Regions from separate parts of the Prauserella sediminis genome, predicted to be linked through region 2. Evidence: riboswitches for the same ligand, from Rfam matches in the RefSeq annotation. Region 2 holds a riboswitch; each other region holds the start of a gene.
The links. Region 2 has a riboswitch for cobalamin ahead of metE (5-methyltetrahydropteroyltriglutamate--homocysteine S-methyltransferase). Riboswitches for the same ligand answer to the same signal wherever they lie in the genome.

Region 1 (7,722 bases), on a different contig from region 2:
TTACACCACGTACGGCGACGGGACCACGTCGACGAGCGAGGAGAACGTCACCGAACTGCCGTGGTCGAAAGACCTCACGACGAAGGGTCTGTTCAAGGGCGGCAATCTCACCGTCATGACCGGTGGGGACGGTGGCAGTGTGACCTGCACGGTGGCCGTCGACGGTGAGGACGCCAAGACCAGCACCGCCAACGGTCAGTTCGCGACAGCAACCTGTGACGGCTTCGGCGGTTGAGCCGGACTCGGTGCAACTGAGAACCGGCCCGCGCCGTTCTGCGCGGGCCGGTTACCGGGTCAGACATTCGATGTCGACCTGACGGTCGCTCGCCCCGGTCTTCTCCGGGGTAGCTCCTCGACGGACCTCGAGCGGAGTCGATGCAGTCCGGGACATGGCTGTGGCCACTGCTTAGTGCAAGACCAAATCGTGACCACTGCGCCGCAGCTCAGCGTTTCGGCCACTCCCATGCCGGACGGTCGAGCACGCCAGGCCGCTCGGCCAGCACCGTCGCACCGAACTCCTTCTCCAACTCCACCAGGTTCGCCTCACTCGCCGCTGCCTGCACCGCGTGGACCAGCGGGCGGGCGTGCGTCACCACCACGACCTGCGTGTGTTCCGCCGCCGTCGCGATCAACGTCGCCAACGCGGGCAGCAGACTCGGATGCAGGCTGGTCTCCGGTTCGTTCAGCACCAGCAGCTCAGGCGGGCGCGGACTCAGCAACGCCGCCACCCACAACAGATACCGCAACGTCCCGTCCGACAACTCCGCCACCGACAACGGCCGCAACAACCCGTACTGGTGCACGTGCAGCTCGAGTCTGCCGTCCTCACCGACCTCCACCGACAGCCGAGACCCCGGGAACGCGTTCTCGACCGAGGTGTGCAGCGCGTCGATGTCGCCGATCTCCTCGATCGTCCGCAACGCCGCGGCCAGGTCGCCACCGTCGTGGTCGAGCACCGAGGTGCGGGTTCCGATGCGCACCTGCCGGGCCGGGGCATCGGCGTCGGTGCGGAAATGGTCGTAGAACCGCCACGACCGGATCCGTTCCCGCACCACCAGCACCTCCGGTGATACCCGCGGATCGGCGAACGACGTCAGCATGCTGTCGGTCACCGGGATCCGATGCGCCTCCCGGCCCCACGCCCCGCCCGCCTCACGGGTACGTACCACCGGGCCGTCCCGGTCGGCCAACAACGCGCCCTTGCGCAGCACCGATCCGCTCCACACGCATTCCCGTTTGAACTCCGGATCCCGGTTGAACGCCGACTTCTCGACCGGCACCGGCATCCCCAGATCGAGTGCGTAGCCGAACTCGTCGCCCGTGAAGCCGAGCCGCAATCCGACGGACTTCGTCCGCACGGTGCCCTGCGGGGGAGCGCTGCCCTCCCGCACCGCGCGGCCGATCGTCTCCGGCCCAGCCCACAACGTCGACGGCAACCCGCCCTCGCGTGCCAGCGCGCCGACTGCACCACTACGCGCCGCATCCGCCAACAGCCGCATCGCCCGGTACAGATTCGATTTGCCACTCCCGTTGGCGCCCGTCACCACGGTCAGCCGCGACAGCGGCAGCACCAGATCCCGCAGCGAACGGTAGTTCTGCACGGCCAGTGTCGTCAGCATGCGAACGACCGTAAGCGCCACCACCGACACCCACCGGCGGTCGCGCGCGGACGTTCCGCACCGCGCGACGAACCATCCACCCGGCTCCGGTCAGCGACCCAAGACGGCCGACACCCACCACTCACGACACGGTCGCCGACCTCTGCGCCAACAACGGGATCTTCCCGCCTGCCAGCACGGCGTCACGTTGGCGCTGCGACAGGGTATGCCGCACCTCGTAGCGCTGGTCCTTCGTGGCATTCCGCACCCTCAGCCGGGCGTCCGGCTCACCCAGCGGCCGGCGGAGGTCCTCGACCACGAGCGTGTCGTCGGCGTCGATGCGGGCGTAGTCCTCGGGGTCGGTGAATTCGACCGGCAGGATTCCGAAGTTCGCCAGGTTCTGCCAGTGGATCCGCGCGAACGACACCGCGATCACCATGCGCAGCCCCAAGTGGCGCGGCGTGATCGCGGCGTGCTCACGCGACGAACCCTGACCGTAGTTGCGGCCACCGACGATCACGTGCCCCGAACCGCCGGCCGTCTCCCGCGCCCGCGCCGGATAGTCCGGGTCGATCCGCGTGAACGTGAACTCGGCCAGCGCCGGGATGTTCGACCGGTACGGCAACGCGGCGGCCCCGGCGGGGGAGATCTCGTCGGTCGACACGTCGTCACCTACCTTCAGCAGCACCGGCGCCTCGATCCGGTCCGGCAACGGCGGGAAGTCCGGCAGCGCCGAGATGTTCGGGCCCTTCGTCAGTTCCGCGCGGCGCGACACCTCGGGCGGAGGTGGCTCCTCCAGCGTGTCCGGGTTGATCGTCGCGTGCTCGGGAAGCGCCAGTGCGGGCTCCTCCATCCCCAGATCGCGCGGATCGGTGATCACACCCTTGAGCGCACTGGCCGCGGCCGTCTCCGGCGAGCACAACCACACCGAATCCTCCCGCGTGCCCGAACGACCGGGGAAGTTCCGCGGGAAGGTGCGCAGCGAGTTGTGCCCCACGGCGGGAGCCTGCCCCATGCCGATGCACCCCATGCATCCCGCCTGGTGGATCCGCGCGCCCGCCGACACCAGGTCGAACGTGCCGCCCATCTTCGTCAGGTCGGCGAAGATCTCCCGCGACGTCGGGTTGATGTCGAAACTGACGCCGCCCGCCGTCTGCTTGCCGCGGACCATTGCGGCGGCGATCGCGAAGTCACGCAGCCCCGGGTTGGCCGACGAGCCGATGATCGCCTGCCCCAACGGCGTTCCGGCGACCTCGCGCACCTCGACGACGTTGTCCGGCGCCGACGGCTTCGCGATCAGCGGCACCAATGTCGACAGGTCGATCTCGTCGGTGACGTCGTACTGGGCATCCTCGTCGGCGGCGATCTCCACGAAGTCCTGCTCCCTGCCTTCGGTACGCAGGAACCGCCGCACCGCGTCGTCCGACGGGAACACCGTCGTCGTGGCGCCCAGCTCGGCGCCCATATTGGCGATCACGTGCCGGTCCATCGCCGACAGCTTCGCCAGACCCGGCCCGTGGTACTCGATGATCCGGTTCACCGCGCCCGACACCGTGTGCCTGCGCAGCATCTCCAGGATGACGTCCTTGGCCGACACCCACGGTGGGAGCTCGCCGGTCAGCCGCACACCCCAGATCTCCGGCATCCGCACGTACATCGGTTCGCCCGTGATCGCCGTGGCCACGTCCAGCCCGCCGACCCCGATCGCCAGCATCCCCAACGACCCGGCCGCCGGCGTGTGCGAATCGGAGCCGACCATGCTCGCACCCGGCACGCCGAACCGCTGCATGTGGGTCGGGTGCGACACGCCGTTGCCCGGTTTGGAGTACCAGAGGCCGTACCGGCGGCACGCCGAACGGAGGAACGCGTGGTCCTCGGCATTGCGCTCGTCGGCCTGCAGCAGGTTGTGGTCGACGTACTGGACACTGACGTCGGCGCGGGTCCGGTCCAGGTCCAGTGCCTCCAGCTCCTGCATGACCAGCGTTCCGGTGGCGTCCTGGGTCAGGGTCTGATCGATCCGGATCGCGATTTCCTCGCCCGGCGTCATCGTGCCGTCCACGAGGTGGTCGGCGATCAGCTTCTGTGCAACGTTGCGAGGCATACGTTCCGCTTCCTTCGGCCCGGGGAGTCTGCAGGGTGGAGGTTGCCGGTGCGGGGCGGATCGAAACGTCGACCACTGCGTCGTGCGCCGTGTGGGTGCCGACACACCCCGGGTGGCGCGCGGGTCTGTTAGGTTCACACCGCCGTGGTGCACGGGAATCCGGTGGAAAACCGGAGCGGCCCTCGCCACTGTGATTCGGGAAGTGCTGTGCCGTTCAGCATGCGAGCCACTGGAACGAACGTTCCGGGAAGGCTGGCACAGCGCGTACGACCCGTCAGCCAGGAGACCGGCCACGGCACTGTGTGACCCGATCGCACACCGATGACCCGATCCACGAGGACCTGGAGGGGCGGGCTGACGATGTCATTGCCGCTGCGCCGAAGGCGCCCTGTATCGCTGCGCCGAAGGCGCAACTCTGTATCACCGCGCCGAAGTCGCCCTGTATCACTGCGCCGAAGGCGTTCAACTGGCGCTCTGCGCCGTCGGCGCGCCACTTCCACTCTGCGCCGTGGGCGCAACTCCGTCGCGACCACTTCTCCGCACGCCACAGCTCGGCGTGCCACGGCCCTGTGCGCGGCAGTTCTGACTGCCGTGGCGACGGCCTGCGCACCGCCACCGCCGGATGCCGCATCGGCAGCGGGCGGTGCGACCAGCCGGACCAATTGCGGCATCGACGTGGCCACCGGCGATCCGCCGCAGCGCATCTACGCGGCCTACCAGCCCGCCATCGAACTGGCCCATGCTCTCGGGGTGAGCGACCGGCTCGCCGGAACCGCGTTCCTGGATGCGAAGGTGCTGCCGGAGTACGCGGACCGTCAGGCCGATGTGGACTACCTGCCCAGCCTCCCCAGCAGAGAGGCACTGCTGCAGGCGAACCCGGACTTCGTGCTGTCCGGCTTCAACGGATTCTTCGCCGAGCAGGGCGCCGATAGTTCGGTCGGCACGCGCGCCAGCCTTCGTGAGGTCGGCGTGCAGAGCTGGATCCTCTCACCGCTCTGCCCCAGCGAGGACGGCCTCACCGACCAGTCGATCGACCCGGCCACCGTGAAGGTCGAGAACATCTACCGGGACCTGCGCGATCTCGGCGCCCTGTTCGGCGTCGAGGACAACGCGGAGGCCGTGATCAGCGACATGCGCGAACGGATCGCCACGGTCGAGAAACAGGTCGCCGGCGTCGACCGGCCGTCGGTCGCCATCGTGTCGCCCAACGAGGACGGCACCTACGGCGTCGCGAGCGGTATCGACTTCGGTTCGCACATCATCGAACGGGCGGGCGGCACGAACGCCTTCGCCGACCTGTCGAAGAAACGCAACATCGATGTCGGCGCCGAGGAACTGGTCAAGCGTGACCCCGACGTCATCCTCACCGACGCGTGCTGTGACGCGAGCATGACCGAACAGGACGCCCGGCCCGAGGCCGACGCCATCCTGCACGACCCGGCCCTGTCCGGTCTGACCGCGGTGGAGAACAAGGCGGTGCACCCGTTCCTGTTCGCCGACCGCAGTGCGGGAGTCCGTGCCGCCCACAGCGTCGAACTGGTGGCGTCGGTGCTGCACCCCGACCGCGTCGGCTGAGGCGAGCTGGGTGAACAAGCGGAGCTCGCCGACCGAGAGGATCCGGGTGGCCGTGGGGGTCTCGTCGGCCGGGGAACGCGCATCGACGACGGCCGACGTGGCCGGCATCCCGTCGCAGCGGGCGGCATCGCCGCGGCCGCAGGCACCGCGGCCGCGGGAAGGCCGGGCAGGGTGGCGGTCCACAGTGGTCTGGACGGTGTCGGCGGTGGCGCTGCTCGCCGTCGCCTGTGCACTGTCCCTTGTGGTCGGAAGTTATCCCTCCTCGCCCGCCCGCGTGCTGTCGGCGGTCCTCTCGCCGGGACAGGCAGACGTGGACACGATCGTGTGGCACGTGCGCATCCCGCGAACGGTGTCCGGCCTGCTGGCGGGCAGTGCCCTGGGAGTGGCCGGCGCGGTGATGCAGGGACTCACGCGCAACCCGCTGGCGGGCCCGGGAATTCTGGGCGTCAACGCCGGCGCGTCGCTGGCCGTGGTGACCGCGATCGCGCTCGGCGTGACCACGGCCGGTGGCCATCTCTGGTTCGCGTTCGCCGGTGCCGGAGCCGCCGCCCTCTTCGTCTACGTTCTCGGTTCCCTCGGCCGGGGCGGAGCGACGCCGGTGAAACTGGCGCTGGCCGGAGCGGCGCTCACCGCCATGGTCGGCTCGATGACCACCATCGTCACGCTGCTCGACGCGGCCACGCTGGACGAGTACCGGTTCTGGGCCGTCGGCTCACTCACCCGCGCCGGGGCCGAGGTCACGGCCGCCGTCGGACCGTTCCTGGTCACGGGTTTCCTGCTGGCGCTGACGGTCAGCGGGAGCCTCAACACGATCGCGCTGGGCGAGGACATGGCGCGCAGCCTGGGGACACGGCTGGTGGCGATCCGTGTGCTCGCGGCGGTGTCGGTGCTGCTACTGGCCGGTACGGCGACCGTGATCGCAGGCCCCATCGCCTTCGTCGGCCTGGCGGTCCCGCACATCGCACGCCTGCTGATCGGGCCGGACTACCGGTGGATCATGCCGCTGTCGGCGCTGCTGGGCCCGATCCTGCTGCTCCTCGCCGACGTCGCGGGCCGGTGGCTGGTGCAGCCGGAGCAGCTGCAGGTGGGCATCGTGACCGGGCTCGCGGGCGGACCGCTGTTCCTCTACCTGGTGCGCCGCCGGAAGGTGGCACAGCTGTGACGGCCAAGGACACCGTCGCCGTGCGTGTCGCCCGCGGAGCCGTCGTGTTCCGGCTGCAGCGGCGCTCGGCGCTGTTGACGTCGATGCTGTGGCTGTGCGCCTTGACGCTCGCCGTGGCAGCGCTCGGCCTCGGCGAGTTCGACCTGCGGCTCGCCGACACCCTGCGCGTGCTCGGCGGCAGGGGAACGCTCATCGAGTACGACGTGGTGGTGCGGGACCGGCTGCCCCGCGTGGTGACCGGCCTCGGGGTCGGCGCGGCCTTCGCCGTGTCGGGCGCGATCCTGCAGCGGATCGCCGCGAATCCGCTGGTGAGCCCTGACGTGATCGGCGTGAACGCCGGCGCGTCGTTCGGTGCGCTGCTCGTGATGACCATCGCGGGCGGTGCCGGGGCGTCCCTCGTACTGGGCGCGCTCGCCGGGGCGCTGCTGACGTCCGCGGCGATCGTGCTCATCGCGCTCAACCGGGGCTTGAACGGCTATCGGCTCGTGCTGGTGGGCATCGGTATCGCGGCCATGCTCTCGTCCGCGATCTCCTACCTGCTGGTACGGGCCGACTACCACCAGGTACTGAGTGCGGCGTCCTGGCTCACCGGCAGCCTCGCCAACCGCGGCACACTGCACGTCACCATCGTCCTCGTCGCACTGGCGGCGGCGGTGCCCGTGCTGCTGGTGCTCGGCCGGCACCTTCGCATCCTCGAACTCGGCGACGACCTGGCCAGAACGCTCAGCGGCGGAACGACCCGGGTCCGGCTCGCCCTGATCACGACCGCCGTGGTCCTCGCCGCCATGGCCACCGCGGCGGCCGGTCCGATCGGGTTCATCGCACTCGTGGCCCCGCAGATCACGCGGCGGCTGCTGGCGGGCAGGCCGGTCACGCTCGGCCCGGCCGCCGCGGCGGGCGCGCTGCTCGTGACCGGCGCCGACCTCGTCGCGCGGCTGCTGTTCGCGCCGACCGAACTGCCCGTCGGCGCCGTGACCGGAGTCCTCGGCGCACCCGTTCTCCTCTACCTCCTCGCTCGTGCCAACCGGATCGGACACACCGGATGAACCCTGACGCGACCGCGACCGCCATGCCGCCGGCCACGGAACTGTCGGCCGACAGGCTCACCCTCGGCTACGACGCAGAGCCCGTCGTCCGGGACGTCTCCGTCACCGTGCCGCCCGGCCGGATCACCGCCATCGTCGGCGCCAACGGCAGCGGGAAGTCCACCCTGCTGCGCGGGCTCGCTCGGCTGATGCGCCCACGCCGCGGAGCCGTCCTGCTCGACGGACAGGACATCGCGCGGC
Region 2 (7,722 bases):
GCTGAGCTGACCACAGGCTGGAGCGACAAGAAACGCCGCGACTTCCAACGGGCGATGACCGACCTGATGGACCGCTCATACGAGATGGACGCATGAGCCACGCCAACGCCCCGCTCAGCCTCGAGGGACGCCGCCGACTGGTCGAGCGATGTAAGACGCGTCCCATCGCCCATGTGGCCGCCGAGATGGGGATCTCGCGTGCCTGCGCATCGAAGTGGGTCAACCGATGGCGACGTCACGGAGATGCCGGGCTGCGCGACCGCTCATCGAGCCCCCACCGGAGCCCGAACGCCACACCAGCCTGGGCCATCGAGCAGATCGAGACCTGGCGACGCGAGCACAAGCGGTCAGCCCAACGCATCACCGATGAGCTCGCTGACCTCGGATTCACGATCAACCGCCGCACCGTCACCCGCCACCTGACCAGGCTCGGACTGGGTAGACGGAGGTTCATCGACCCCGGCGGCGACAACAACCGTAAGCCCGGGAAGATCACCGCCCGTTGGCCCGGACACATGGTCCACCTCGACGTGAAGAAGGTCGGCCGGATCCCCGATGGAGGCGGCTGGCGTATCCACGGCCGCGACAGCGACCAGGCCAAGACCGTCGATCGCGCCAAGTCAGCTGGCGCGAAGCGCGGCTACACCTACCTGCACTCCGCCGTCGACGGATTCTCCCGACTCTCCTACACCGAGCCCCTGCCCGACGAGAAGGGAACGACTGCTGCAGCGTTCCTCGCCCGAGCCAAGGTCTGGTTCGCCGCCCACGGCATCACACACATCCACCGGGTCGTCACCGACAAGGGGGCCTGCTACCGCTCCGGTGACTTCGCCCGGGTCGTCGGCCAGCGCACGCGACATCAGAAGACGAAGCCGTACACCCCGCGCCACAACGGCAAGGTTGAGCGCTACCAGCGAATCCTGGCCGAGGAACTGCTCTACGCCCGCGAGTTCAATAGCGAGGACGCCCGCTCTTCCGCGATCGCCGTCTGGAACATCCACTACAACTACCACCGACCGCACAGCGGAGCCGGCGGACGGCCGCCAGCATCTCGACTTCGCGGCGGCGTCACCAACGTCCAGCCCTCATACACCTAGTTGGCTTCGTATCCAGCGTGTCGGGGTTTCCGTGGGCGAGGTCGTCCATCGGGGTGGGAGCCGGTCGGTACACGCGGCCGGTGGCGGTCAGGTCACCGGTAGTCCGGTGAAAACGACATCGACCACGTCGCGTAGATCGGTCGCACTGGTCATGCGTTCTCTTCTTGCGTGGGAGCGGATGTGATTCCGGCCAGGGGCGGAGATTCGGCAGGACTGTGATGAGACACGACCGGTGCGCGAACACCAGTCGGTCAAGCTCCCGATCAGGCCAGCTGCTCCGACCGGGCCGGGGCCGGCAACCACGAGCGGATAAGTCCCGTGAAAGGCACGAAGTCGGCGCGGACGAGGAGTGGAGATGAGCCGGCGCAGCTCGCCGTGCTCGTGTCCGACGTGAAGTCGGGTGCGGTCCAACCGGCGGTGTGGGGCCGCCGATCGGCGGCCCCACACAGGTGCTCCCAGGTGCTGCAGTGGTCAGCGCAGAGTTGCGCGTGCCCGCGTGGTCGCGTCGAGCATGTTCCGCAGCGCGTGCTCGACCTCGGTGTAACCGCGGGTCTTGAGTCCGCAGTCCGGGTTGACCCACAGCCGTTCGGCGGGCACGGCCTCCAACGCGGCCTGCAGCAGATCGGTGATCTCGGAGGATTCGGGCACTCGCGGGGAGTGGATGTCGTAGACGCCCGGTCCGATGCCCTTGGCGTAGCCGACGTCGCTCAGATCGCGGAGGACCTCCATGCGCGAGCGAGCGGCCTCGATGCTCGTCACATCGGCGTCGAGCGCGACGATCGCGTCGATGACGTCGCCGAACTCCGAGTAGCACAGGTGGGTGTGGATCTGGGTGCTGTCGGTGACTCCGGTAGTGGCGAGCCGGAACGACTCGACGGCCCAGTCCAGGTACTCCTGCTGCTGCGCGGCCCGCAACGGCAGGAGTTCCCGCAGGGCCGGCTCGTCGACCTGCACCACCCTGATCCCCGCCGTTTCGAGGTCGCGCACCTCGTCCCGGATTGCCAGCGCGACCTGTGTGGCCGTGTCCCCGAGCGGCTGGTCGTTGCGCACGAACGACCAGGCCAGGATCGTGACGGGGCCCGTGAGCATTCCTTTCACCGGCTTCGACGTGAGTCCCTGGGCATAGGTGGTCCAGTCGACGGTCATCGGTTCCGGCCGGGACACGTCGCCGAACAGGATCGGCGGGCGCACGCACCGGGATCCGTAGGACTGCACCCAGCCGTGGTGGGTGGAGACGAAGCCCTCCAGATACTCGGAGAAGTACTGCACCATGTCGCCTCGCTCGGGCTCACCGTGTACGAGCACATCCAGGCCGAGATCCTCCTGCAGGCGGATCACCCGCTCGATCTCCTCGCGCATCCGCCGGCGGTAGGCGGCCTCGTCGATGCTGCCGCGGCGCAGCTGCGCACGGGCCTTGCGGACGTCGGTGGTCTGCGGGAACGAGCCGATCGTCGTGGTGGGCAGTGGGGGCAGCGCCAGCGCTGCGGCCTGTGCATCCCGGCGCACCGGATAGTCGGCACGCCGGGAGGCCTCCGGGCGCAGTGCTGCCACCCGCGATCGCACGCCGGAGTGGCGTACCCGATCCGCGGTGGCGCGGTCGGCGACGGCAGCGCGTGCGGCGCCGAGGTCGGTGGCCACTGCGTCCCGGCCTTCGCGCAATGCCCTGCCCAGCGTGACCACTTCACGCACCTTCTGTGCCGCGAACGCCAGCCACGATTTGACCTGCGGCTCGATGTCCTCCGGTTCTACGTCGTAGGGCACGTGCAGCAGCGAACAGGACGTGCCGACGGCGAGCTCGTCGGCGCTGCCCAGGAGGCTCGCGGCCGTGGCCAGTGCCTTGTCGAGGTCGGTGCGCCAGACGTTGCGGCCGTCGACGAGGCCGGCGACCAGGGTCTTGTCCCGCAGGCCGGTCAGCGTCGGCAGCGTGTCGACAGTGGCGCGATCGGTGACGAGGTCGACCGCGAGACCGTCGACGGGGGAGGAGGCCAGCACGTCCAGTGCGTCGCCGAGGTCGCCGAAGTAGCCCGCGACGAGGAGTTTCGGCCGCTCGGACAGGCTGCCGAGCCGGCGGTAGGTTTCCCGCAGCGCGCCCAGCTCGGTCTGGGTGCGGTCGGCCGCGAACGCGGGTTCGTCGAGCTGTACCCATTCCGTCCCGGCACGCCGGAGCTCGGCGAGCAGTTCGGCGTAGACGTCGACGAGATCGTCGAGCCGGTCCAGTGGCCGGAACGCAGCGGGCGCTTCACCGTCCGGTTTGGACAGCAGGAGAAACGTCAGCGGGCCCACCAGTACGGGCCGCGTGGTGATGCCGAGTTCGGTGGCCTCGCGGAACTGTTCGACCGGTGTCCGGTCGGACAGCGAGAACGTCGTATCCGGTCCGATCTCCGGAACGAGGTAGTGATAGTTGGTGTCGAACCACTTCGTCATTTCCAGCGGCGGCGTCGATTCCACGCCGCGTGCCATGGCGAAATAGGTGTCCAGCGGGTTCAGGCCCAGCTCGCGGTAGCGGCGCGGGACCGCGCCGACCGTGACGGCGGTGTCCAGGACCTGGTCGTAGTAGGAAAACGTGTTGCCGGGTACCGAGTCGAGCCCGGCGTCGTGCAGCGCGTGCCAGGAGTCGGCGCGGAGTTTCCACGCGACGTCACGCAGATCGGCTTCGTCGGTCTCGGCCGACCAGTACTTCTCCAGGGCACGTTTGAGTTCCCGGTTGGGCCCGATACGGGGATATCCCAGGACGGTGGATCCGATGGTGCCGGTCAAGGCTCTCTCCTCGCGAGCTCGACGATACGGACGCCGAGGTCTTCGAGGAGGACACGCCGACCGGAGAGCAGCACACCTCGCCACCGAACCGGTCGTCCGTCAGGTCCTCCCGCGAGACCTCGGACCACGTGCGCCGCGGCGCACGTACCGGTGGCAGGTCTTCGGACTCGCGGGCGTTTCCGGCGCTGCACGCCGGGATTCCTACCGGCCGTCGCTTCCCGGATCGCATCCAGTGCTTCTGACGGCTGTCGTTCCCACTCACCGCTGCGGGGCAGTCCCGGATTCGCACCGGGTTCCCTCTTGCCTCGTCCGAACCCGACGCGACCGGGTCGTGATGGGGAACGGACGAACCACCAGCACCATCAGGCTAGTCGTGGTCAGCTCCATGACAAGCCCGCACGGCTCATCGGAGGGAACTTGCAAGGGCCCCGCGCGGGTCCGGCACGGCGCACGACGTCGGCTTTCCCGATCATCGGGCGGCGCCGGAGATGTCGATCACAACGACCCGTCGGTCCGGCGTGCACCGACGGACCCGGACCGGACACCGGGGCGACCGGCCCGGGTCGCGGGCGGGTGTCAGTCCCAGTCGAGGGTCGAGCCCGATTGGTACTCGATCACTCTGGTCTCGAAGAAGTTCTTCTCCTTCTGCAGGTCCATCGCCTCCGACAGCCACGGGAACGGGTTGTCGACCTCGGCGAACACCGGTCGCAGTCCCAGTTGGTCACACCGGCGGTTGGTGATGAAGTGCATGTACTGCGCGCACAGCTCGGCGTTGAGCCCCAGGATGCCGCGGGGCATGGTGTCGCGGCCGTAGGCGATCTCCAGCTCGCACGCCTCGGTCAGCATCTGCCGCACTTCCTCCTGGAACTCCGGGCTCCACAGGTGCGGGTTCTCGAGCTTGATCTGGTTGATGCAATCGATGCCGAAGTTCAGGTGGATCGACTCGTCACGCAGGATGTACTGGTACTGCTCGGCGATGCCGACCATCTTGTTGCGCCTTCCCAGCGACAGGATCTGCGCGAAACCGGTGTAGAACCACATGCCTTCGAAGATCACGTAGAAGGCGACGAGGTCACGCAGGAACGCCTGGTCGGCCTCGGGGGTACCGGTCGTGAAGTCGGGATTCTCGAGGTTCTGGGTGTAGTGCAGTGCCCACGAGTCCTTGTCGGCGATCGACGGGATCTCCCGGTAGGCGTTGAACAGCTCGCCCTCGTCGAGCCCGAGGCTCTCACAGATGTACTGGAACGTGTGCGTGTGCACGGCCTCCTCGAAGGCCTGCCGCAGCAGGTACTGACGGCACTCGGGGTTGGTGATGTGGCGGTACACGGCGAGCACGATGTTGTTGGCCACCAGTGATTCCGCCGTGGCGAAGAATCCCAGGTTGCGCGTGAGCATCAGACGCTCGTCGTCGGTCAGTCCGTCGCGCGACTTCCACAGCGCCATGTCGGCCTGCATCGACACCTCGGTCGGCATCCAGTGATTGGCACAGCCGGCGAGGTACTTCTGCCACGCCCAGCCGTACTTCATCGGCAGCAGCTGGTTGACGTCGGCACGGGCGTTGATCATCGACTTCTCGCCGACGTCGACGCGACCGGCGCCCCGGTCGATCGCGCCGAGTCCGGTCATCGCCGCGGCGGAGGTGGGTTGGACGGTCATGGAATCGCTTCCGTGGTCACGTGCGGTGTCTTGTGGTCTCGCGTGCCCGTCACTGGCAGGCCTCGCACTCGGGGTCGTCGACCGAGCAGGCGCCGTCCGGGACCGCAAACGCGCCGGGTGGGTCCACCGCCGACGACGGTCCCGCAGGCCCCGTCGGTGCTGCCGGCAACTCGGCCGGAACGGCGTTGAGCCTGCCGTCCGTGCCGCGCAGCGTGCTCTTCTCGACGTGGGTGGCCCCGGTGGATCGCAGGTAGTATGTGGTCTTGAGCCCGCGGTGCCATGCGAGCCGGTACAGCTCGTCGAGTTGGCGGCCGCTGGCGCCCGCGACGTAGAGATTCAGCGACTGTGCCTGGTCGATCCATTTCTGCCGACGCGCGGCGGCGGCGATCAGCCACGACGAGTCGATCTCGAATGCGGTCGCGTAGAGCTCCTTGAGCTCGGCGGGGACACGGTCGATGTCACCGAGATTGCCGTCGAAGTATTTCAGGTCGGCCACCATCGTCTCGTCCCACAGACCGCGTTGCCGAAGGTCGTCGACCAGCCACGGGTTGATCGAGGTGAAGTCGCCGGACATGTTCGCCTTGACGTAGAGGTTCCGGTAGAGCGGTTCGATCGACTGGGCGACGCCGCAGATGTTGGAGATCGTCGCCGTCGGCGCGACGGCCATGACGTTCGAGTTGCGCATCCCCTGTTCGCGCACGCGATCTCGCAGCGTGTCCCAGTCCAGAGTGGACGAATGGTCGAGCTGGACGTCGCCGCCACGGGCGTCCTCAAGCAGGCGCAGCGAGTCGAGCGGCAGGATCCCTCGGCTCCACAACGATCCTTCGAAGGACTCGTAACGGCCGCGCTCCGCCGCCAGTTCGGCCGAGGCTGCGATCGCGTGATACGAGATCAGCTCCGTACTGTGGTCGGCGAAGGTCACCGCTTCCGGCGAGGACATCGGGATCCGTTGCCGGAACAGCGCATCGGCGTATCCCATGAGCCCGAGCCCGATCGGGCGGTGTTTCAGATTCGACCGGCTGGCCTCGGGAATCGTGTAGAAGTTGATGTCGATGACGTTGTCGAGCATGCGCACCGCCGTGCGGGTCGTGTGCTCCAACCTGGCGCGGTCGAGGCCGTCGGCGGTGACGTGCGCGGCGAGGTTGATCGAGCCGAGGTTGCAGACGGCGACCTCGTCGGCAGTCGTGTTGAGGGTGATCTCGGTGCACAGGTTGGACGAGTGCACCACTCCGGCGTGTTGCTGCGGGGAGCGGAGGTTGCACGGATCCTTGAACGTGATCCAGGGATGTCCGGTCTCGAAGAGCATCGTCAGCATCCGGCGCCACAGTTCCACTGCGCGCACGCGGCGGAACACCGCCACCTCGCCGCGATCGGCTGCGGCCTCGTAGGCGCGGTAGCGTTCGTCGAACTCGATTCCGTAGACCTCGTGCAGGTCGGGCGTTTCGTCAGGGGAGAACAGCGTCCACTCGGCGTCGGCCTCGACGCGGCGCAGGAACTCGTCCGGCACCCAGTTCGCGGTGTTCATGTCGTGCGTGCGCCGCCGGTCGTCGCCGGTGTTCTTGCGCAGTTCCAGGAACTCGTCGATGTCGATGTGCCAGGTCTCCAGGTAGGCGCACGCCGCACCCTTGCGTTTACCGCCCTGGTTGACCGCGACCGCGGTGTCGCCCGCGATCTTCAGGAACGGAACCAGGCCCTGTGAGGTCCCGTTGGTGCCCTTGATGTGAGCGCCCAGGCCGCGTACCGGGGTCCAGTCGTTGCCGAGCCCGCCCGAATACTTCGCGAGCAGCGCGTTGTTGCGGTACGCCTGGAAGATCGAGTCCAGGTCGTCGTTCACGGTCGTCAGGAAGCACGACGAGAGTTGCGGACGGGTGGTGCCCGCGTTGAACAGTGTCGGCGTCGAGCACATGAAATCGAACGACGACAGCAGCAGGTAGAACTCGACCGCCCTCGCTTCCCGGTCGTCCTCGCGCAGCGCGAGTCCCATCGCGACGCGCATGAAGAACGCCTGCGGCAGTTCGAACCGGGTGCCGTCGTGGTGCAGGAGGTAGCGGTCGTAGAGCGTCTGTAGTCCGAGGAAGTCGAACTCGAGGTCCCGATCCGCGTCGAGCGCGGCGCCGAGGCGTTCCAGGTCGAACGTGGCCAGCTCGGGATCGAGCGCCTCGAGTTCGACGCCGCGCCGCACGTAGTCCGCGAAGTAGGCGGGGTAGCGGCC
Region 3 (7,722 bases), on a different contig from region 2:
AGGCGACCGACCCGCAGGCCGGCGACGACGGTGACCAGGGACAGGATGGCGCCGGCACTGGTTCGGACGACGCCGGTGGGGCGGCGGACCAGAACGCCGTCGCGGACGGCACCGGCAGCGACCAGCTCGTGCTGGAGGAAGCACCGAAGCAGGCCGCCGAGCAGGCTCCGCAGCAGTCACAGCAGAAGGCTGGCGGCGACGTGGCCACGCAGGACGACGGTCCGGACAAGCTCGCCGAGACGGGCGCCGAGCAGGACCTGCCGCGGCTGATCGTGTTCGCCGCCGCGATGATCGTGCTCGGCCTGATCGTGCTGACGCTGACCCGCGCGCCCGCACGCAGCCGGCGCTGACCCCTTCCGGCGGTGCCCGGCCCGCGCGCCGAGCGCGGGACGGGCACCGCCGGAACCGGCCGGGCGTCCACTCCCTGCCCTCCACCCGGCCGACGCACCCCGAACCCCTGACGTCGTCACCGTGACCTCCACGGGCGTGCCCGCGGGCGCCCGTGCCGAACGCACGCAACACGGCGGTACGCTGTCGGGCTAACGTCCGCCGCTGTGCGCACGTACGCTCCCCGTCGCCGTGGAGCGGTGCTCCCCTCTCCCCGTCCCCTCCCGAGAGGTGCTCCGTGACGACGTCGCAGACACCATCCGATCCGGGCGCCGCCGACCCGGGCGCCGCCCCGGCACCGGTCGACCGCGATCATCCGCTGAGCAGGGTTCCCGACAACGCCCGCAAAGGCATCGCCTCCCTCGCCGTGGTCATCGCCGGCTTCGGGTTCTTCACCCCGACGATGGCGACGGGCGGACAGGTCGCGGGCGCGTTCGGCTTCCCGACGTTCCTCGTACTGGCGCTGATCTCGGCGCTCGTGCTGGCCGGCTACATCGCGACCCTGGGCATCGCCGCCGCCCGCACCGGTCTCACCACCGTGTTGCTGGCACGGCTCGCGCTCGGCAAAGCCGGCGGCAAATGGGCCTCGCTCCTGCTCGGCGGCACCCAGATCGGCTGGTACGGCATCACGGTCGGTGTGCTCGCCACCCTGTTGGGCGGTGCGTTCGACCTGTCGGTGACCTGGCCACTCGTGCTGGTCGGCGGAATCGCCATGGCCGTGACGGCCTACACCGGGTTTCGCGGCATCGAGCTGCTGTCGTGGATCTCCGTACCGCTCATGACGGCGCTGTGCCTCTGGGTCGCGATCTCGGCGGTCGGCGAGGCGGGCGGGTGGGACGCCGTGGTGTCCTACGAGGGGACGGGAGCGATCAGCGCAGGCACGGCGCTGACCATGATGATCGGCACGTTCGTCAGCGGTGGTTCGCAGATCGGCAACTGGACGCGGTTCGCCCCGGGCAGCACGCTCGCCTTCGCGATGACGGCCGGAACGATGCTGCTGGTCCAGTTCGGACTCCTCGCCTTCGGCGGGCTGGGAGCGATCGGCTACGGCGAACCGGACTTCGCGAACGTGCTCCTCGGGCTCGGTTCGACAGGTCTGGCGGTCCTGCTCATCGTGACGAATCTGTGGACCACCAACGACAACACGGCGTACGCGTTCGGCGTCGCGGGTGCCGAGCTGTTCGGCAAACCCGACAAGCGGCCGTTCATCGTCGGTGGCGTGGCCATCGGCATCGGGATGGCACTCACCGGTATCGACGAGGCGATCACGTCCTTCCTCACGCTGCTCGGAGTGTTCGTTCCCCCGCTGGGCGGAGTGCTGATCGGCATGTTCCTGTTCGCGTGGCGACGCCGCGATCCCGGCACCGCGGTCGAGGACGTCCCGCTCGTGGTGTGGCCCGGACTGCTCGCCTATGTCGGCGGCACGGCCGCAGCACTGGTCGGATCACTGTTCGACGTGGGGATCCCTGCGGTACAGGGCATCGCCGTCGCTTTCGCCCTCGTCGTCGCGTTCACGGCCGCGCTCGGCCGCCGGCCGGCGACGGCGGACTGACCCGCACCGCGGCAGACGATGCCCGGCCCGCCGTGGTGCCGGGCATCGTCGGTCACGGGCGTTACGGCAACGGCCTGCCGGCCGACTCCGGTCCGGCCGCCGCGTTCCGCAGCATCGCGAGCGCGTCCGCATGGGCACGAGACCCCGCCGTCGCCGCGGCGGTCGTCGTCACGTCGGCGTCGAGCGCCGCGGTGACCTGCAGCGTCTCCTCGATCCCCGCATCACCCAGCTGTGTGCGGATCCGCGTCGACGCCGCGGCGCCCGACGTCGCCACCCGGAACGCCTCGGTCGCCCACGTCCACCGGTCACGGCGGGCCCGCTCACGCAGCGGCGGCCGCCGCCACAACGCGGGCTCGTCCACCTGGATCTCGCGAATGCCGGCCGCTTCCAGGTCTCGCACCTCGTCGCGCAGCGCGAGCGCCAGCTGCGCCGCCGTGTCGAGCACCGGGACGTCGTCGCGTACGAACATCCCCGCGATCGCCGTCGCCGGACCGGGCAACACGCCTTTCACCGCAGCCGTGGTCAGCCGCTGGGCGGTCGTGACCCACTCGACCGTCATGGGCGCCGCCCTACTCACGTCACCCACCACGATCGGTGGCCGGACACAGTAGGCGCCGCTGTGCTGCACCCACGCGTGTTCGGGGGTCACGACGCCGCGCAGCCGCTGCGCGACGAAACACACCAGGTCGTCGTAGCGCCGCTGGTCGGCCGAGGGCGCTGCGAGGTCTGCCGCGTGCGGTCCGAGCACTTCCTGCAGGCGCACCACGTCGTGCAGGCCCGCGCGCATCCGTTCGGCGTACGACTCGTCGCCGCCGCTGTCGGTGCGCGCCCGCCGGTCGACGGCCGCCACGAGCGGGTCGATCGGTTCGTCCGACCCGCGGTTACGGTCTTGCGCCGCGCGCCGGTCGGCGTACGCGGCGCGCCGGAGATGCGCAGGCCGCAGGGTGGCCAGCCGCGCCCGGACGCGCCGGTCGGTAGGCGGGTTCGCACCGCGGTGGGCGAGGATCTCCCGGGTGCGGGTCAGCTCGGCTGCGGCGGTGTCGGGGCCGCGGCGCAACGCCGTGGCCAGCGCCACCACCTCCCGCACCTTCTGCGAGGCGAACGCGAGCCACGGCGCGACCTGCGGGTCCAGCGCGGTCTCCCGGTCGAGGTCGTACGGCACGTGCAGCAGCGAGCACGATGTGCCCACCACGACCTCCCGTGCCGAACCGAGCAGCGTGGCCGCCGTGACCAGCGCCGTGTCGAGGTCGGTGCGCCACACGTTGCGCCCGTCGACCAGCCCGGCCACGAGCGTCTTGTCCGACAGGCCCGGCGCGGCGACGACCGTGTTCGCCGTGGACGTCTCCGACACGAGGTCGACCGCGACGCCCTCGACGGGTGTGGCGGCGAGGGCGCCGAGTGCCGGCCCCGGGTCGCCGTACGGCACGGCGGCCAACAGGGCCGGGCGCCGCGTCCGGGCGCCCAGGACGTCGTAGGCGTCCCGCAGGGCGTCACGGTCGGCGGCGGTGCGGTCGGCGGCGAACGCCGGTTCGTCGAGCTGCACCCAGTCGGCTCCAGCCGCCTGCAACTCGCCGAGCACCCAGGCGTACACCCCGAGCAGTTCGCCGAGGCGATCGAGGGGCCGGAAACCGGGCGGCGACCCCGGCTCCGGGGCGCACAGCAGCAGGAACGTCACGGGGCCGAGCAGCACCGGCCGGGTGTGCACGCCGAGCCGCAACGCCTCGAGATAGTCCCGCACCGGGGTTCGGTCGGCGAACGTGAGCGGGGTGTCCGGACCGATCTCCGGCACCAGGTGGTGGTAGGACGTGCCGAACCAGGACGCGGTGGCCAACGGTGACACCGAGTCGGTGCCCCGTGCCATGGCGAAGTACGTGTCCAACGGGCCGAGGCCGAGCGCACGGAACCGCTCGGGCACGGCACCGGCCATCACGGCCGTGTCGAGGACGTGGTCGTAGTACGAGAAGGTGCCGCCCGGCACCGAGTCGAGCCCCGCGGCGGACAGCTCCCGCCACGTGCGCGCCCGCAGTTCCCGGGCGACGGCACGGAGTTCGGACTCGTCCGCGCGGTGGGTCCAGTAACGTTCGAGCGCCCGCGGCAGCTCCCTGCCGGGGCCGATGCGGGGATATCCCAGGACGGTGGAACCGATGATGCCGGTCAATGCTCTCTCCTCGCGAGCTCGTCGACACGGGTGCCGACGGTCCCGCCGGAGGGGCGCACGCCGATCGGGGCACACACCCCGGCCCGTCCGCCCGGTCCACCCGCGAGACCTCGGACCCGCGCGCACCGGGTGGTGCGCGCGCCGGTGGCAGGTCTTCGGACTCGCGGGCACTCCCGGCCTGGGCCGGAGGTCCTACTGGCCGTCGCTTCCCGGACCCGGGGTCCAGTGCTGTTGACGGCGGTCGTTCCCGCTCACCGCTGCGGGGCAGTCCCGGATTCGCACCGGGTTCCCTCTTGCCTCACCCGGCAGGCCCGTGCGGGCCCGGCGCGGGTGAACCACCAGCACGGCCACCCTAGCCTCCCGCGGCCCGCCGTCGCGCCCGGCGACGACGCGGTGAAGACCGCTCGCCCACCCCGGGATCGGCGCCGGCCTGCATCGTTGCCGCGGGTGGAGACCTCGCTCACAGGCCGGCGCCGGCCGTCACCGGAACGCCGAGTGGCCCGTCAGGGTCTGCCCGATGACGAGCTGGTGCACCTCCGACGTGCCCTCGTAGGTCAGCACCGATTCGAGATTGTTGGCGTGCCGCAGGACCGGGTATTCGAGGCTGATGCCGTTGGCACCGAGCAGCGTCCGGCATTCCCGCGCGATCGCGATGGCCTCCCGCACGTTGTTCAGCTTGCCGGTGCTGACCTGCTCGGACGTGAGCGTGCCGGCATCCTTGAGCTTTCCGAGGTGCAGCGCCAGCAGCATTCCCTTGCCGAGCTCGAGGCTCATGTCGGCGAGTTTGAGCTGGGTGGCCTGGTAGGAGGCCAGGGGTTTGCCGAAGATGTCGCGTTCCTGCGCGTAGGCGATCGCGGTCTCGAGGCAGTCCCGGGCCGCGCCGAGTGCGCCGAACACGATGCCGTAGCGGGCCTCGTTCAGGCACGACAGTGGTCCGGACAGGCCGCGCGCCTCCGGCAGCATGGCGGACGCGGGCAGCCGGACGTCCTCCAGCACGAGCTCACTGGTCACCGAAGCCCGCAGCGACAGCTTCTTCGTGATCTCCGGAGCCGAGAATCCGGGTGTGTCCGTGGGCACGACGAAGCCCCGGATCTTGTCGTCGGTCTGCGCCCACACCACGGCCACGTCGGCCACGGAACCGTTGGTGATCCACATCTTCGTGCCGTTGAGCACCCAGTCTTCCCCGTCACGGCGCGCGTAGGTCCGCATCTCGCCGGGGTTCGACCCGAAATCGGGCTCGGTCAGGCCGAAGCACCCGATCGCCTCCCCCGCGGCCATCCGCGGCAGCCACTCCTGCTTCTGTTCCTCCGAGCCCCAGCGCCAGATCGCGTACATCGCGAGCGACCCCTGCACCGACACGAGACTCCGCAGTCCCGAATCGGCGGCCTCGAGCTCCATACAGGCCAGGCCGTAGGCCGTCGCCGTGGTACCGGCGCAGCCGTACCCCTCGAGATGCATGCCGAGCACACCGAGCTTGCCGAGTTCGCGGGCCAGGTCGCGCGCAGGGATCGACGCGCTGTCGAACCAGTCCGCCAGGTGCGGGCGGATCCGGTCAGCGGTGAACGCCCGCACCGTGTCGCGGATCGCCCTGTCGTCCTCGCCGATCAGGTCCTCGGTGCCGAACAGGCCGAGCGGTGTCTGTGTGCCGGGCATGGCCGATCCTCTCGTCGTCTTCGCCTCTGGCGGGCGTCCCGTGGCGGACGTCATCGTGCCGCCCTCCGGCCGTCATCGTGCCGCCGACGGGACGGCGCGTCACTGGGGAGTCAGCAAGGACACGGCCGCGTGGACCGCCGATTCGACCACGCCGTCGAGGCTCCCGCCGTCCTCGACGGTCGTCGCCACGAGTTCCCGCAGCCCGCCGAGCAGGATGATCACACTCTCGCGCGGCACCGGCGCGCCGGCGCCGCGGAGCTCCGCGCGCTGCCGGAGTCGTTGCGCCAGCGTCACGAAACCATCGAGCTGCATCCGCTGCAGCTGCCGCGCCTTGTCCCCGAGTGCGGGCACGTCCCTGATCCAGCTGACGACGATCGCCGGTTCGGCCTCGGCGTAGGCGAACCACGCTTCGACGGCGCTGCGCACCTGCTCGGGCCACGGCTCCGTCTCGTCGACGGCCTCGGAGACGTAGCGGACCATCTCGCCCGTGGTCTCGGCCATCAGCGTCACGAAACACTCGTCGCGGTCGGCAAAGTGCTGGTAGAAGGTGCGGCGCGAGGTCCGGGCGCGGCGCACGATCCCGGCGACGGTGGCGTCGCGGTAACTGCCGGCCGCGAGCTCGGCGGCCAGGCCGTCGAGCAGGCGCCTGCGGAAGGCCCCCGGACCGGAGCGCCGCTCACCGTCGCTGCGGGCTCCCGGCACACCGCCGGTGGTGGCCGCGGAACTCGTGGCGGGCGAGCTCACCGCGGGCGAATTCACTCCGGCCGCGTCGCCGGGGGCCGCTCTGGTGGACAACGGTTCATGTCCCCTAACGGATGACGATGTTTGCCCCTCAATGGTACGCCTGTGTACCGTTCCGCTCCGGTACACAGGCGTACCACGAACGGTGGATCAAGGGACCGCGCCCGACCCGCGCCGCGTCCGTTCCCGTACCCGCCGCACCGCCGCACGAAAACACGCAAAGGAGCGTGCCTCGTGACCACCACGGATGGCCCGCGCACGGTCAACCGGCGCAAGTTCATCGGTTATCTGCTCGGCGGTGCGACCGTCGTCGCCGCCGCCGACCTCGGGATGTTCGGCCGCGGCGCCACGGCCGATGCCGGCGAACTGCCGACCCTTCCCCAGCCCGCCGAGATCGCCGATCTCAGCGACCTGCTCACCCTCGCCGCCGCGCCGACGTCGCAGCTGATCACCGTCACGATCAACGACGACGGCACCGCCTCGTTCGAGCTGCCTCGCGCCGAGGTCGGCCAGGGCATCACGACGGCTGCCGCGATGCTCATCGCCGAAGAGCTCGACCTGCCCCTCGACAAGGTCCACGTCACGCTGGCTCCTGCCAGGCCCGAGCTGCTGTACAACCAGATCACCGGTGGGTCGAACACGATCCACGCGATGTACACACCGATCCGCGTGGCCGCCGCGGTCGCAAAGGGTGCACTACTGCAGGCCGCGGCGACCGTGCTCGGCGACAGCGCGAACAAGCTGACCTCGCACCTCGGCCACATCGTGGCGCCCGACGGCCGCCGCGTGGACTACGGCAGGCTCTCCGCCCTCGCGGCGAAAGAACAGCCCGAAGCGGTCGAGGTCCAGCTCAAGGACGAGGGTTCCCACGGCGTCGTCGGCACGCCGGTCAACCGGATCGACGCGCTCGACGCCGTGACCGGCACCAAGCGGTTCGCCACCGACCTCGACGTCACGGACGCGCTGCCGACGATGGTGTGCCGCGCCCCGACACTCAACGGCACCCCGAACGCGGTGCACAACGCGGACGAGGTGCGCGACATGCCGGGTGTCACGCACGTGGCGACGGTCCCGACGGGAGTCGCGGTACGGGCCTCGACGTTCGGCCAGTGCATCGACGCGGTCCGAGCACTCGACGTGTCCTGGAACGACGGTCCGGTCGCAGGCATGTCCGACGAGGACGCGCTCGCCGGTGTCCGCGCCGCGGAGGGGCCCGTCCCCGCGCTTCCCG

Region 1: linked by a shared signal. The riboswitch ahead of FB384_RS14860 (ABC transporter substrate-binding protein) and the one ahead of metE (5-methyltetrahydropteroyltriglutamate--homocysteine S-methyltransferase) in region 2 are both predicted to bind cobalamin.
Region 3: linked by a shared signal. The riboswitch ahead of metE (5-methyltetrahydropteroyltriglutamate--homocysteine S-methyltransferase) and the one ahead of metE (5-methyltetrahydropteroyltriglutamate--homocysteine S-methyltransferase) in region 2 are both predicted to bind cobalamin.

The regions. Positions count from the first base shown of each region.
Region 1 is NZ_JACIBS010000001.1:3,273,001-3,280,722, forward strand. Features, by position in the region: gene FB384_RS14845 (MmpS family transport accessory protein) at 1-235, shown strand, start outside; gene FB384_RS14850 (AAA family ATPase) at 444-1,619, opposite strand; gene FB384_RS14855 (aconitate hydratase) at 1,741-3,699, opposite strand; cobalamin riboswitch at 3,828-4,008, shown strand; gene FB384_RS14860 (ABC transporter substrate-binding protein) at 4,291-5,274, shown strand; gene FB384_RS14865 (FecCD family ABC transporter permease) at 5,285-6,436, shown strand; gene FB384_RS14870 (FecCD family ABC transporter permease) at 6,433-7,482, shown strand; gene FB384_RS14875 (ABC transporter ATP-binding protein) at 7,479-7,722, shown strand, end outside.
Region 2 is NZ_JACIBS010000003.1:49,411-57,132, reverse strand. Features, by position in the region: gene FB384_RS20740 (MarR family winged helix-turn-helix transcriptional regulator) at 1-96, shown strand, start outside; gene FB384_RS20735 (IS481 family transposase) at 93-1,097, shown strand; gene metE (5-methyltetrahydropteroyltriglutamate--homocysteine S-methyltransferase) at 1,569-3,854, opposite strand; cobalamin riboswitch at 3,999-4,214, opposite strand; gene FB384_RS20725 (ribonucleotide-diphosphate reductase subunit beta) at 4,431-5,510, opposite strand; gene FB384_RS20720 (ribonucleoside-diphosphate reductase subunit alpha) at 5,560-7,722, opposite strand, start outside.
Region 3 is NZ_JACIBS010000006.1:36,805-44,526, forward strand. Features, by position in the region: gene FB384_RS27395 (lysozyme) at 1-350, shown strand, start outside; gene FB384_RS22710 (cytosine permease) at 626-1,939, shown strand; gene metE (5-methyltetrahydropteroyltriglutamate--homocysteine S-methyltransferase) at 2,001-4,097, opposite strand; cobalamin riboswitch at 4,227-4,452, opposite strand; gene FB384_RS22720 (acyl-CoA dehydrogenase family protein) at 4,578-5,750, opposite strand; gene FB384_RS22725 (TetR/AcrR family transcriptional regulator) at 5,850-6,545, opposite strand; gene FB384_RS22730 (molybdopterin cofactor-binding domain-containing protein) at 6,726-7,722, shown strand, end outside.